Actinocorallia herbida: one gene and its partner. The protein of the gene in region 1 binds, or shares a complex with, the protein of each later gene. Links are inferred from orthologs where the notes say so. Each region holds a gene or a part of one and is shown on either strand. Other genes may lie near its edges.

What was found.
Region 2: the proteins of uvrA (region 1) and mfd are in contact, whole or in part, in a crystal structure (PDB 4DFC), measured with the Escherichia coli proteins. The link is inferred for Actinocorallia herbida from one-to-one orthologs.

Annotation. Positions count from the first base shown.
Region 1 is NZ_RJKE01000001.1:1,695,367-1,702,206, reverse strand. What follows is about bases 1-3,363. They hold uvrA (excinuclease ABC subunit UvrA), read left to right. Parts: upstream 1-325; coding sequence 326-3,163; downstream 3,164-3,363. Other genes in these bases: EDD29_RS08035 (M28 family peptidase), read left to right, coding at 3,276-3,363; EDD29_RS08045 (cation:proton antiporter), read right to left, coding at 1-130. In the rest of the region: more of EDD29_RS08035, read left to right, coding at 3,364-4,790; EDD29_RS08030 (methylated-DNA--[protein]-cysteine S-methyltransferase), read right to left, coding at 4,807-5,319; EDD29_RS08025 (maleylpyruvate isomerase family mycothiol-dependent enzyme), read left to right, coding at 5,491-6,198; EDD29_RS08020 (MBL fold metallo-hydrolase), read left to right, coding at 6,195-6,840. UniProt on the Escherichia coli protein: The UvrABC repair system catalyzes the recognition and processing of DNA lesions. UvrA is an ATPase and a DNA-binding protein. A damage recognition complex composed of 2 UvrA and 2 UvrB subunits scans DNA for abnormalities.
Region 2 is NZ_RJKE01000001.1:192,133-199,637, reverse strand. Bases 3,478-7,505 are described here. They hold mfd (transcription-repair coupling factor), read right to left. Parts: upstream 7,170-7,505; coding sequence 3,678-7,169; downstream 3,478-3,677. Other genes in these bases: EDD29_RS01160 (class I SAM-dependent methyltransferase), read left to right, coding at 7,340-7,505; EDD29_RS01170 (SurA N-terminal domain-containing protein), read right to left, coding at 3,478-3,659. Also shown: EDD29_RS01180 (transglycosylase domain-containing protein), read right to left, coding at 1-2,087; EDD29_RS01175 (nucleoside triphosphate pyrophosphohydrolase), read right to left, coding at 2,155-3,057; more of EDD29_RS01170, read right to left, coding at 3,054-3,477. UniProt on the Escherichia coli protein: Couples transcription and DNA repair by recognizing RNA polymerase (RNAP) stalled at DNA lesions. Mediates ATP-dependent release of RNAP and its truncated transcript from the DNA, and recruitment of nucleotide excision repair machinery to the damaged site.

The DNA of each region.
Region 1 (6,840 bases):
CGACGGCCAGCCCGATGACGCTCACGAGGACGGGATAAGGCCGCCGTATCCGGTCCCCGATGCCGACGGCCACGACCGTCGCCAGCATGAAGATCACGATCACCGCGAGCATCGCCACTCCGTCGTCCACCGCGCCATTGTGCCGCCGGAAGCGACCTTGCGGGGACACGAACATGCGCGGTTCGGTGGCGACCGCGGTTCGAACACGTGTACGGTGACGGGTGGCGCACCGCCCGCGGGGACGAAAATGTCACTCCCCGTGGTTAGCCTGAATCGGGCCACTTCGTTCGGCGCCCGCACCACCGATGATCTGGGGAAACACACCGTGCATGATCGACTCGTCGTATCCGGCGCGCGCGAGCACAACCTCAAGGACGTCTCGCTGGACCTTCCGCGCGACGCCATGATCGTGTTCACCGGCCTGTCCGGCTCGGGCAAGTCGAGCCTGGCGTTCGACACGATCTTCGCCGAGGGCCAGCGCCGGTACGTGGAGTCCCTGTCGGCTTACGCGCGCCAGTTCCTGGGCCAGATGGACAAGCCGAACGTGGACTTCATCGAGGGCCTGTCCCCGGCCGTCTCGATCGACCAGAAGTCCACCTCGAAGAACCCGCGCTCGACCGTCGGCACGATCACCGAGGTCTACGACTACCTGCGCCTGCTGTACGCGCGGATCGGCAAGCCGCACTGCCCCGAGTGCGCGCGCCCGATCGCCCGGCAGAGCCCGCAGCAGATCGTGGACCGCGTGCTGGAGCTGCCCGAGGGCACCCGCTTCCAGGTGCTGGCGCCGGTGATCCGCGGCCGCAAGGGCGAATACCTGGAGCTGTTCAAGGAGCTCCAGGCCAAGGGCTTCTCTCGCGCGCTGGTCGACGGCACGGCGATCCGGCTGGACGACCCGCCGACGCTCAAGAAGCAGGAGAAGCACGACATCTCCGTCATCGTCGACCGGCTCTCGGTCAAGGAGTCCGCGCGCCGCCGGCTCGCCGACTCCGTCGAGACCGGCCTCGCGCTGGCGGGCGGCACCCTCGTGCTGGACTTCGTCGACCTCCCCGAGGACGACCCGGGCCGCGAGCGCATGTACTCCGAGCACCTGTACTGCCCGTACGACGACCTGTCCTTCGAGGAGCTGGAGCCGCGCTCCTTCTCGTTCAACTCCCCCTACGGCGCCTGCCCGGACTGCGCGGGCCTGGGCACCCGGATGGAGGTCGACCCCGAGCTGATCGTCCCGGACGAGGACAAGTCACTCGAAGAGGGCGCCCTGTCCCCCTGGTCGGCGGGCCACGCCAGCGAATACTTCCTGCGCCTGCTCGACGGCCTCGGCGCCGCCCTGGAGTTCTCCCTCGACGAGCCGTGGAAGCGGATCCCGGCCAAGGCCCGCAAGGCGATCCTGTTCGGGCATGCCACCCAGGTGCACGTCTCCTACAGCAACCGGTACGGCCGCAAGCGCTCCTACTACACCGAGTACGAGGGCGTCATCCCCTGGGTACAGCGGCGGCACGCCGAGGCCGAGAGCGACACCAGCCGCGAGCGGTTCGAGGGCTACATGCGGGAGATCCCGTGCCCCTCGTGCCAGGGCGCCCGGCTGAAGCCGCTGATCCTCGCCGTCAAGGTCGCCGGCCGCTCGATCGCCGAGGTCGCCGCGCTGCCCATCTCCAACGCCGCGGCGTTCCTGCGCGCCATGGAGCTGGACCAGCGCGACGCGCAGATCGCCGAGCAGGTGCTCAAGGAGGTCAACTCCCGGCTGGGCTTCCTGCTGGACGTCGGCCTCGACTACCTCAGCCTGGACCGCCCGTCGGCCACCCTCGCGGGCGGCGAGGCGCAGCGGATCAGGCTGGCCACCCAGATCGGCTCCGGCCTGGTCGGCGTGCTGTACGTGCTGGACGAGCCGTCGATCGGCCTGCACCAGCGCGACAACGCCCGGCTGCTGGAGACCCTGCTGCGGCTGCGCGACATCGGCAACACCCTCATCGTCGTCGAGCACGACGAGGACACCATCCAGGCCGCCGACTGGGTCGTCGACATCGGTCCGGGCGCGGGCGAGCACGGCGGCAACGTCGTGGTGTCCGGCACGGTCCAGGACCTCCTGGAGTCCGAGGAGTCCCTGACGGGCCAGTACGTCTCCGGCAGGCGCTCGATCGAGGTCCCGGCGCTCCGCCGGCCCCGGACCAAGGGCCGCGAGATCTCCGTCAAGGGCGCCACCGCCAACAACCTCCAGAACGTGGACGTCGCGTTCCCGCTCGGGGTGTTCACCGCGGTCACCGGCGTGTCCGGCTCGGGCAAGTCCACCCTGGTCAACGACATCCTGTACAACGCCCTGGCCAGGGACCTGCACAACGCCAAGACGGTGCCGGGCAAGCACAAGCGCGTCACCGGCCTCGACCAGCTCGACAAGGTCGTGCACGTCGACCAGTCGCCGATCGGCCGGACCCCGCGGTCCAACCCGGCGACCTACACCGGCGTGTTCGACCACGTGCGCAAGCTGTTCGCCTCGACCACCGAGGCCAAGGTGCGCGGATACCAGCCGGGCAGGTTCTCCTTCAACATCAAGGGCGGCCGCTGCGAGAACTGCGCGGGCGACGGCACCATCAAGATCGAGATGAACTTCCTGCCGGACGTCTACGTGCCGTGCGAGGTCTGCCACGGGGCCCGGTACAACCGGGAGACCCTGGAGGTCCACTACAAGGGCAAGACCATCGCCGACGTGCTGGACATGCCGATCGAGGAGGCGGTCGAGTTCTTCGAGCCGATCACCGCGATCCACCGGCACATGAAGACCCTGAACGACGTGGGCCTGGGATACGTGCGGCTCGGCCAGCCCGCGCCGACCCTCTCGGGCGGCGAGGCCCAGCGCGTCAAGCTCGCCTCGGAGCTCCAGCGGCGCTCCACCGGGCGCACGATCTACGTCCTGGACGAGCCGACCACCGGCCTGCACTTCGAGGACATCCGCAAGCTCCTCGGCGTGCTCAACAGCCTGGTCGACAAGGGCAACACGGTCCTGGTGATCGAGCACAACCTCGATGTCATCAAGACCGCGGACTGGATCGTCGACATGGGTCCCGAGGGCGGTTCGCGCGGCGGCACCGTGGTCGCCACCGGCACGCCGGAGGATGTCGCGGCGGTTGACGGCAGCCACACCGGGCAGTACCTGGCGAAGATCCTCGGTTGACGGCCCGGCCGCCGCGCGCGGCCTGCGCCACCCGGCCAGGGCGGGTCCACGGGGGAGTCCGCCCACCGGTGCGGCGTGTCCACCGGCCGGGGAGGGACGCGAGGAGTCTCAGATGCAGTTGCCCCGACGCCGCCGGGCGCTGGCCGCCGCCGCCGTCGCCGTGACTCTCTCCGCGGCGCCTTCCGCGGCGTGCGCGCAGCGCGGCGACCCGGTGCTCTCCGCCGCGGGGGCGGTCCGGGTGGACACGGTGCGGGCGCATCTGAAGGCGCTCGCCCGGATCGCCGACGCCCACGGCGGCACCCGCGCGGCGGGCACGCCCGGATACGCCGCCTCCCGCGACTACCTCATCGAGCAGCTCCGCGAGGCCGGGTACCGGCCGGTCGTGCAGGAGTTCGACGTCCCGTACTTCCGCGAGGACAAGCCCGCCGAGTTGATCCGGACCGGCCCCGCCGAGCTGACCTACACCCCGACCGGCACGGACGCCGCGGTCGCCGGGGATTTCACGACGATGACGTACTCGGGTTCCGGCGACGTGACCGCCCCGGTGCGGGCCGTCGACGCCGAGGCGCCCGCCGCAGGCAAGGCGAGCACCTCGGGCTGCGAGACCGCCGACTTCGCAGGGTTCGGCCGCGGCGAGATCGCGCTGCTGCGGCGCGGCACCTGCCCGTTCCACACCAAGGCGAAGCACGCCCAGGACGCGGGCGCGGCGGCCGTGGTGATCTTCAACGACGGCGGCGCGAAGCACACCGACGCCGTCTCCGGCACCCTCGGCGAGCCCGGGAAGGTCACCGTCCCGGTCCTCGGCGCGTCCGCGGCCGTCGGCGGGGACCTCGCGGCGCCGGGCACTACCGCCCGGATCGTCACCGCGACGACGAGCAGCCGGCGGACCACCTGGAACGTGCTGGCCGAGACCGACCAGGGCGCCGCCGACCGCGTCGTCATGGTGGGCGCGCACTTCGACAGCGTGCCCGAGGGTCCCGGCATCAACGACAACGGCTCGGGCGCGGCCGCGCTCCTCGAGGTGGCCAGGTACGCGCGGGAGCAGCCGGCCCGCAACCGGCTGCGGTTCGCCTGGTGGGGCGCGGAGGAGCTCGGCCTGCTCGGCTCCGCGCACTATGTGGACGCGCTGAGCGCCGCGGAGCGCGCGAAGATCCGGGTCTACCTCAACCACGACATGATCGCCTCGCCCAACCACGTCTACGGCATCTACGACGGCGACGACTCCGACCGCACGGGCGAGGGCCCGGGGCCGGAGGGCTCGGGCCGCATCGAGCAGGTCTACGCCGACTACTTCGACACCGCGGGCCTGCCGCACCAGGGCAGCGACTTCACCGGACGGTCCGACTACGGCCCGTTCATCGCCCGGGGCATCCCGTCGGGCGGCCTGTTCACCGGCGCCGAGGGCCGCAAGACCGAGGCCGAGGCCGCCAGGTTCGGCGGTACCGCGGGACAGCCCTACGACGCCTGCTACCACCGCGCCTGCGACACCCTGGACAACCTCAACACCACGGCTCTGGGCGTCAACCTGCGGGCGATGGCCCACACCGCCCTCGCCTTCGCCGCGGCCGCGGACCTGCCCGCGCGGGCGCCCAAGGTCGTCGAACGCTCCGCCGCGACGACGCCCTGACCGGCGGGCCCCGACGTCAGAAGAGGGGCGCCGGCAGGGAGCCTTCCAGGGAGAGGAGTGCCTCCTTGGTGGCGCGGCCGCCGCCGAAGCCGCCCAGGCCGCCGCCGCCGACGACGCGGTGGCAGGGGACGACGACGGGCAGCGGATTGGCGCCCATGGCGGCGCCGACGGCACGGGCCGCGTCGGGCGAGCCCGCGCGCTCGGCGAGGTCGCCGTAGGAGATCACCTGGCCGTACGGGACCGAGGCGTCCAGCTCGCGCAGGACGTGCCGGGAGAAGCCGGTGACGAGCCGCCAGTCCAGCGGCAGGCCGAACTCGGTGAGGTCCTCGGCGAAATAGGCGGAGAGCTGCGCGGACGCCTCCCGTGCGCCGCCGCGCGCCGGCGCGCGGCCGAGGCGTTCGGCGAGGACCGCGACCTCCCGCGCCGGGTCGTGCGCGTGGAAGCGCACGGCGACGAGTCCCGTCTCGGTCTCCGCGAGCAGAAGCGGACCGATCGGCGTCTGGAGCAGGGTCCACCCGAAAGACTGCACACCCCAAGGCTAGGCCGGGCCACTGACAGTCTCCGGCGGTCTTCGGACATCGACCTCGAAAAGGGCGGATCGTCTGGCCTGCGGATCGTCTGGCCTGCGGGTCTTCGCACGGCCACCGCTCCGGCCCCTCCTGGTGTCCGGGACGTCACCGCGGTGCGCGAGGATATGGGCATGCACGACTGGCGCGCCGTGCTCGGGGAGGTCGTCGCCTCCCAGGAGCGGCTGGAACGGACCCTGGCAGGACTCGACGAGCCCGCGCTGCGCGCGCCGTCACCGCTGGAGGGCTGGACGCGCGGCCATGTCGCGCGGCACGTGGCGCGCAACGCCGACTCCTACTCCCGGCTGCTGGAGTGGGCGGCCACCGGCGTCGTCACCCCGCAGTACCCGAGCGCCGAGGCCCGCGAGACGGAGATCGAGGCGGGCGCGCACCTGCCGCACGCGGTGCTCGTCGCCGACGTGCGGGAGTCCGCGGCGCGGCTGCACGCGCTGGCCCGCGCGCTGCCCGACGACCGCTGGGACGCCCCCGTGGCGGCTCTGGGGGGCTGGTCGCATCCGGCCTGGTACACGCTGTACCGGCGCTGGCGCGAGGTCGAGGTCCACCATGTCGACCTCGCCGCGGGCTACACCGTAGAAGACTGGCCGCGGTCCTATCTGCGCTGGGAGCTGACGGAGTCCCTGCCGATGCTGCGCGGCGCCGTGCCGTACTCCCGGATCACCGCCACGGACCCCGACCTCGCCGTGGAGCTGGGCGGGCCGGGTCCCGGGCTGCGCGCTCCGGCGTCAGAACTGCTGGGCTGGGTGACGGGCAGGAGTCCTTCGCCGCACGCCCCCGTACCACCCTGGCCGTATCCGGCCGCCACCGATGGGAGCAAGGCATGAGCTACACCGGAGACGTCGCCGTCGGCGGTCCCGCCGACATCCGGGAGCTGCTGCCCGGCCTGACCGTGGCGAAGCTCGCCGTCGGCCCGTACGACAACAACGCCTACCTGCTGCGGGACACCGCCTCTGGCGAGCAGCTGCTCATCGACGCCGCGGCGGAGGCCGACCGGCTGCTCGAGCTGATCGGCGACCGGCCGCTGAACCGGATCGTCACCACCCACCGCCACCAGGACCACTGGCAGGCGCTCGCGGAGGTCGCCCGCGCCACCAGCGCCGCGGTGACCGCGCACCCGCACGACGCCGAGCCGCTGCCCGTCCCGGTCACCGAGCCGGTCGAGCACGGCGACACGATCACGCTGGGCGAGCACGCCCTCGAGGTCATCCACCTGCGCGGCCACACTCCGGGCTCGATCGCCCTGCTGCTGCGAGCCCCCGCGCGGCCGCACCTGTTCACCGGAGACAGCCTGTTCCCCGGCGGCGTCGGGAACACCTGGGGCGACGCCAAGCTCTTCGACCGGCTCCTCACCGACGTCACCGAACGGGTGTTCGAGGTACTGCCGGACGAGACCTGGTTCTATCCGGGCCACGGCAAGGACTCCACGCTCGGCCGCGAGCGCCCGTCCGTCCCGCACTGGCGCGAAC
Region 2 (7,505 bases), 1.5 Mb from region 1 along the record:
TTGACCTCGTCCTCGCCCGAGCCCTTGCGGAAGAAGAACGACGGCGGGCGCTGGAACCGCCCCGCCTCGACCCCGCTCAGCGCCTCGGCCATGGTGTCCTGCCAGATCGGGCCGGGGATCGTCGCGCCGTAGACCGGGCCGCCGCAGTGCGTCGGCAGGCAGGTGTTCGTCATCGGGTACTTGTAGCCACCGCGCGGGTCGCCCACCCAGACGGCCGAGGCGAGCTGCGGGGTGTACCCGGCGAACCAGGCGGCCGAGTAGTTGTCCACGGTGCCGGTCTTGCCCGCGGCCGGCCTGCCGATGCCGAGCCCCCGGCCCGTCCCCCGGGTCAGGACGCCCGACAGCACATAATTGACGGCGTCGGCGACGCCCTTGTCGATCACCTGCTCGCATCCGGCCTTCGGCACCGGGATGCTCTTGCCGTCCGAGGTGTTGATCCGCTTGATCGCGATCGGCTCGCAGTACTTGCCGCGGGCGCCGAACGCCGCGTAGGCGGCGGCCACCCTGAGCGGCGAGACGTCGTTGAAGCCGAGGGTGAAGGACGCGAACTCCTGGAGCGGCTTGCCGTCGGCGCGCTTGATGCCCAGCTTCTTGGCGATCTTCACCGTGTCGCACAGGCCGACCTTCTTCTCCAGCAGCAGGAAGAAGGTGTTCACCGAGTGCCAGGAGCCGGTCAGCAGGCTGAAGCTGCGGCCGCCCTCGCCGTCGGAGGAGTTGGTGAGGACCTTGGTGTCACTGACGTCCTTGCCCTTGCAGTCCTTGAAGCCGGTCGGGGCGTAGCCCCTCGGCGCGGTGATCCGGTCGCCGATCGCCATGCCCTGGTCGAAGGCGGCGGCCAGGGTGAACGCCTTGAAGGTCGAGCCCGCGGCCATGCCGATGCTGGTGCCGTGGTCGGCGTCGGCGGCGAAGTTGATCCAGGTCTTGCCGCGCTGCTCGTTCGGGCCGAGCTCCCGGCCGACGTCCATGCCCTTGATCTCGCCCGTGCCGGGCTCCACCAGGACCTGAGCGGCGGCCTTGCCCTCGTCGTTCTTGGCCGGGACGTGCCGGAGCAGCGCCTTGTGGGCGGCCTTCTGGGTCTTCCAGTCCAGGGTGGTGCGGATCGTCAGGCCGCCGATCCACAGCAGCCGCTCCCGCTCCTCGGGGGTCTTGCCGAAGATCTTGTTGGTGAGGATCTCGCGCTGAACGTAGTCGCAGAAGAACGCGGCCCTGCTTTCGGTGCAGCCGTTCTTGGTCTCGGTGATCTTGATCTTGAGCGGCTTGTCCTTCTCCGCCTTCGCCGTCGCGGTGTCGATGACGCCCAGCTCCGCCATCCGGTCCAGGACCGTGTTGCGCCGGTTGACCGCGCCCTCCGGGTTCAGCCGGAGGTTGTATTGGTTGCCGTTCTTGAGCGCGCCGGCGAGGGTGGCCGCCTGGCCGAGGGACAGCTTCGCGGCCGGGATGGAGAAGTACCGCCGGGACGCGGCCTCTATGCCGTAGGCGCCGTCGCCGAAGTAGGCGACGTTCAGGTACTTCTCCAGGATCTCGTCCTTGCCGAACCGCTCCTCGACCGCGATCGCGTAGCGCAGCTCCCGAATCTTGCGGCCGGGCGTCGTCTCGACCGCGTCCTGCCGCTCGGCGTCGGTCTCCGCGTTCACGTACAGAAGGTTCTTCACGTACTGCTGGGTGATGCCGGAACCGCCCTGGGGCGCGGAGGCGCCCGAACCGTCGAGGTTGGAGGCCAGTGCCCGCATCGTGCCCTTGAGGTCGAGCGCGCCGTGCTCGTAGAACCTGGCGTCCTCGATCGCGACGACCGCCTTGGCGGCGATGGGCGCGACCTTCTCCAGCGGGACGTCGACCCGGTTCTGCCGGTAGAAGGTGGCGATGGACGAACCGTCCGCGGCGAGGATGGTGGAACGCTGCGGCGTCGTGAGGTCGCCGAGGTCCACGGGCTCGGTGAGGAGCCACTCCGCCGAGTCGCGGGCGCCCACCCCCGCGACGCAGGCGAGCGGCAGCACCAGGAGCGCGCTCAGCAGGCCCGCGAGGGCGCTGTAACCCGCCAGACGCCTGACGGCACCGGCCTTCCCGCGCCCACGGGCGTCCGAGTCCATGGCGCACACCATAGACCGGACGTATGTCACAAAACCAGCAGCCCCCCGAGGCCAGACCATGTACCGGTCATCCCCGCGAGCGGCCTTCCCATGCCTCCACGAGCGACCGGAACTCGCCAGACCACGCCTTCAGCTCCGCGTTCGCGATACGCGCCGCTTCCGCACGGGCCTCGTAGCCCGCGAACAGCCCCTCGGGCACCCCGGCCTTACGGGCCTTGCGCACGAGGTCCTCGGCCTCCGGCACGGCGGGCATCGACCGGGGCACTCCCCCCAGGAGGGGACGGCCCGCCTTCTCGGCCTTCTTGATCTCGTCCCAGTTGGCCACGACCTCGTCGGCGCCGGACACGGTCACGTCCGCGAAGACGTGCGGATGCCTGCGGACGAGCTTGTCGACGATCCCCGCGGCGACGTCGTCGATGGTGAAGCCGTCTTCTCTCTCGGCCGCGACCGCGGCGTGGAAGGCCACCTGGAACAGGACGTCGCCGAGTTCCTCGCACAGCTCGTCCTGGTCGCCCGAGGCGATCGCGTCGACCGCCTCGTAGGTCTCCTCGATGAGGTACGGCACCAGGGAGGCGTGGGTCTGCGCGCGGTCCCAGGGGCAGTCCCTGCGCAGCCGCCGCATCACCTCGACCACGTCGAGCAGCCGGGCGCCCGGCAGGTCATAGGAGCCGTGCACGACCTCGACGTCCAGCGGATCGGCCACGACGAGCTCGCCGACCCGCGCCGCGAAGGACGCGTCGCCATCGGGGGCGGCCAGCCAGACGACGGCCTCCTCCCGGGCGGCGGCCACCACCGCACGGGCGTCGGGCGCGACCTCCTCGACGACGACGCCCGCGTCACGCAGATAGGGGAGCTGGGGGTGGTCCGGGGAGGCGGTGCGCACCCTTCCGTCGCGCAGGGCCGACCAGGCCCGCCACGTCAGGAGGCCGGGGGCGACCCGGTGCGAGGTCGCCAGCAGGACGAGGCTCACCGGCCCGTGCCCGTCGCGGGCAGCGACAGGTGCTGGACCGGCGGGTACAGCATGCCGAGGCTCACGCCGGAGGCGTAGGCGTCGCCGTACCGCGGATTCACCTTGATGCCCATCCCGCGCGCCGACGCCGCGAACGCGTCGCCGACCTGGCGGACCGCGGCGTCCTCGTCGGCGGCGCCCTGGGAGAGCCGGTCGGTGATGAGCAGCATCCTGGCGAAGCGGCGGCTGTGCGACGGCGCCACCCCGAACCGCATCGCGACCTGGTCGAACCGGGCGGTCTGGCCGCCGGTCAGCTGGGCGATGAACTGGTCGACCTGGGCGTCGGTCACCTCGATGCCGCGGTCCTCGGCGGTCTGGTCGGCGACCCGCATGCCGATCAGCCCCGCGAGGATGCTGCCCTGGAGCGAATCGGCCTTCGGCAGCAGGAGGATGCTGCGGTCCAGGGGGTGCTTCGCGTAGTAGGTCTGCCATTCCTCGGCTGCCGTGCCGAGGTCGGCCTGACTGATGCGCGGCTCGTCGGCGAAGGTCGCCGCCGCGCCCATCCGCACCTGGCCGCCGCAGGCCGTGGCCGACAGGGCGAGGGCCACGACCGCGAGCGTCATTCTGATCACCCGGTTACCTTACTGACGGGTGATCTGTTCCAGGAAGAGCGCATCGACGGCGTCCGTCGCCCAGCGCAGCATGTCGCCGTCCCGCAGCGGCCTTCCCCCGATGGGACTGGTCTTCGGCGTGGGCACGAGCAGGTGCCCCGGCTTCATCAGGCTCTTGGGGTACAGGCGCTGCATCCGCAGGTACCGCGACTCGGGCAGCAGGTCGCCCTCGTGGCCGGCCTTGGCGAACCTGACGTAGTTGCCCTGGAGCACGATCTCGGTGAGGCCGGCCTTGCGCGCCTTGGCCCGGAACCTGGCGACCTCCATCAGATTGAGCACGGCGAGCGGGGGCGCGCCGAAGCGGTCCTTCAGCTCCTCCAGCACCCCGGGGATCTCGTCGGGCGAGGTGATGCCCGCGATCCGGCGGTAGGCCTCCAGCCGCAGCCGCTCCCCCGGCACGTACTCGTGCGGGATGTGCGCGTCCACCGGCAGTTCGACCTTGGTCTCCAACGGCGGCGCGGCCTCCTGGCCGGTCTCCTTCAGGTCCCGGACCGCCTCGCCGACCATCCGGACGTACAGGTCGAAGCCGACGCCCGCGACGTGGCCGGACTGCTCCCCGCCCAGGATGTTGCCCGCGCCGCGGATCTCCAGGTCCTTCATCGCCACGAACATGCCCGCGCCGATCTCGGTGTGCTGCGCGATGGTCGCGAGGCGCTCGTGCGCGGTCTCGCTCAGCGGCGTCTCCGGCGGGTACAGGAAGTAGGAGTAGGCGCGCTCCCGGCCTCGGCCGACCCGGCCGCGCAGCTGGTGCAGCTGGGACAGGCCGTACATGTCGGCCCTGTCCACGATGAGGGTGTTGGCATTGGGGATGTCCAGGCCGGACTCGACGATGGTCGTGGCGACCAGGACGTCGTAGTTCTTCTCCCAGAAGTCGACCATCACCTTTTCGAGCTGCTGCTCGTTCATCTGGCCGTGCGCGGTGGCGATCCGCGCCTCGGGCACCAGCTCCTTGAGGGTGGCCGCGACCTTGTTGATGGTCTTCACCCGGTTGTGCACGAAGAAGACCTGGCCCTCGCGCAGCAGCTCGCGCCGGATCGCCGCGCCGATCTGCTTGGTGTCGTAGGGGCCGACGAAGGTGAGGACGGGGTGCCGCTCTTCCGGCGGGGTGAGGATGGTGGACATCTCCCGGATCCCGGTGAGTCCCATCTCCAGGGTGCGCGGGATCGGCGTGGCCGACATCGCCAGGACGTCGACCTGGGTGCGCAGCCGCTTGAGCTCCTCCTTGTGCTCGACGCCGAAGCGCTGCTCCTCGTCGATGATCACCAGGCCGAGGTTCTTGAACCTCGTCGACGGGCTGAGCAGCCGGTGCGTGCCGACCACGAGGTCCACGGTGCCGTCGGCGACCCCGCGCAGGGTCTCGGTGACGTCGGCGTCGGACTGGAACCGGGAGATCGGCTTCACCACGACGGGGAAGGTGCTGAACCGCTCGGAGAACGTCGAGAGGTGCTGCTGGACGAGCAGGGTCGTCGGCACGAGGACGGCGACCTGCTTGCCGTCCTGGACCGCCTTGAACGCCGCCCGTACCGCGATCTCGGTCTTGCCGTAGCCGACGTCGCCGCAGATCAGCCGGTCCATCGGGACGGGCCTCTCCATGTCGCCCTTGACCTCGTCGATCGCGGCGAGCTGGTCGGGCGTCTCGGCGTAGGGGAAGGCGTCCTCCAGCTCCCGCTGCCAGACGGTGTCGGGGCCGAACGCATGGCCGGGGCTCGCCATTCGGGCGGAGTACAGCCGGATCAGCTCGCCCGCGATCTGCTTGACCGCCTTCTTCGCGCGGGACTTGGCCTTCTGCCAGTCCGCGCCGCCCAGCCGGTGCAGCGAGGGGGCCTCGCCGCCGACGTACCGGGTCAGCTCCTCCAGCTGGTCGGTCGGCACGAACAGGCGGTCGCCCTTCGCGTACTCCAGGATCAGGTACTCGCGGGTCGCGCCCTGGACCGTCCGGGAGACCATCTCGACATAGCGGCCGACGCCGTGCTGCTCGTGCACCACGTAGTCGCCCGCCGAGAGCCGCAGCGGGTCGATGCCGCCCCGCCGCCGCGACGGCATGCGCCGCATGTCCTTGGTGGAGGACTTCTGGCCGGACAGGTCGGTCTCGGTGAGCACGACGAGCTTGACGTTCGCGTCCCAGATGAAGCCGTGCTCCAGGCGGGCGGTGGTCACCCAGACGGTGCCCTCGACCTGGGCGCGCTGCGCGGGCACGCCCGCGTCCTTCAGCACCTCGGTGTAGCGCTCGGCCGGGCCCGCGCCCTCGCTGGTGAGGACGACCTGCCAGCCCGCCTCGTGCCAGCCGCGCACGTCGGCGACGACCTTCTCCCGGTCGCCCCGGTAGGCGTCGGCGGCCTGCACGCCCAGCACGACGTCGTCCTCGCCCGCCGCGAGCGGGCTGGTGCTCCACCACGGGACGTCGAGTTCCGCCGCGCGGTCCTGGACCTCGTCCAGCGTGCGGTAGGCCGCGCCGCCGAGGTCGATCGGGGCCTCGCCGCCCGAGGCGGCGTTGACCCAGGACGCCTCGAGGAACTCCTGGCTGGTCGAGACGAGGTCGACGGCACGGCCGCGGATGCGCTCTGGGTCGCACACCAGGACCCGGCTGCCCTTGGGCAGGAGGTCGACCAGCAGCTCCATCTCGCCCGCGAGGACCGGGGAGAACGCCTCCATGCCCTCGACGGCCTCGCCCTCGGCCATCCGGGTGAGCACGTCGGCGAGCGCGGGGTACTCCACCGCGAGTTCGGCGGCCTTCGCGCGCACCGCGTCGGTGAGCGGCAGCTCTCGGCACGGCGGCGCCCACAGACCGTCCTGGGCGACCTCCAGCGAGCGCTGGTCGGCGGCCTTGAAGTAGCGGATCTCCTCGACCTGGTCGCCCCAGAACTCCACCCGCAGCGGGTGCTGCTCGGCGGCGGGGAAGACATCGAGGATGCCGCCGCGCACCGCGATCTCGCCGCGCTTCTCCACCAGGTCGACCCGGTCGTACCCGGCGGTGACGAGGCGCGTGACGACCTCGTCCATGTCCATCTCGTCGCCCTGGCGCAACCGGACCGGCTCCAGGTCGCCCAGGCCCGCCACGATCGGCTGGAGCACCGCGCGCACGGGCGCGACCACGACCTTCAGCGGGCCGCTCGCCGGGTCGGCGGGCTCGGGGTGGGCGAGCCGGCGCAGCACCGCGAGCCGCTGGCCGACGGTGTCGCTGCGCGGCGAGAGCTTCTCGTGCGGCAGCGTCTCCCACGACGGGAAGTGCGCGACCGTGACCGGGTCGAGCAGGCTCGTCAGCGCCGACGCCAGGTCCTCGGCCTCCCGGCCCGTCGCGGTGACGGCCAGCACCGCGGCGCCGTCGACGGCGGTCCGCGACAGGGCGGCGGCCAGGACCGGGCGCAAGGACGGCGGCCCCACCAGGGGGTGCTGCGGCGACTCGAGGCCGGCGCGCAGCCGGGCATCGGTGAGAAGGAGATCAAGCAGAGGCGAGAGAGACATCATCGACCTTGGGGTAGGCGGGCAGCCCGAAGATCCCGAAATCATCAGTTGACTCCGGGCAGCTTCCAGGGTACGCGCCACCGCGGCCGGTTCCGGGGGCGAGGACACGTTTACCGCGAGAAAGCGCGAATACCGAAAGACGCCCGCGACCATGGTTACGCTGCGGAACCATGACCGAGCTATCTGTGCGGGACCGGCCGGTCTCGGGCCCGGCCCCAGACGCCGACCTCTTCGCCGAGCGGGTCAGGCTGCACGCCCTGGACAAGGGACTGGCGAAGATCCACGTGCTGGAGGCGGGCTGTGGCAGGGGATCCGGGCTGACGCTGCCCGAGGGCC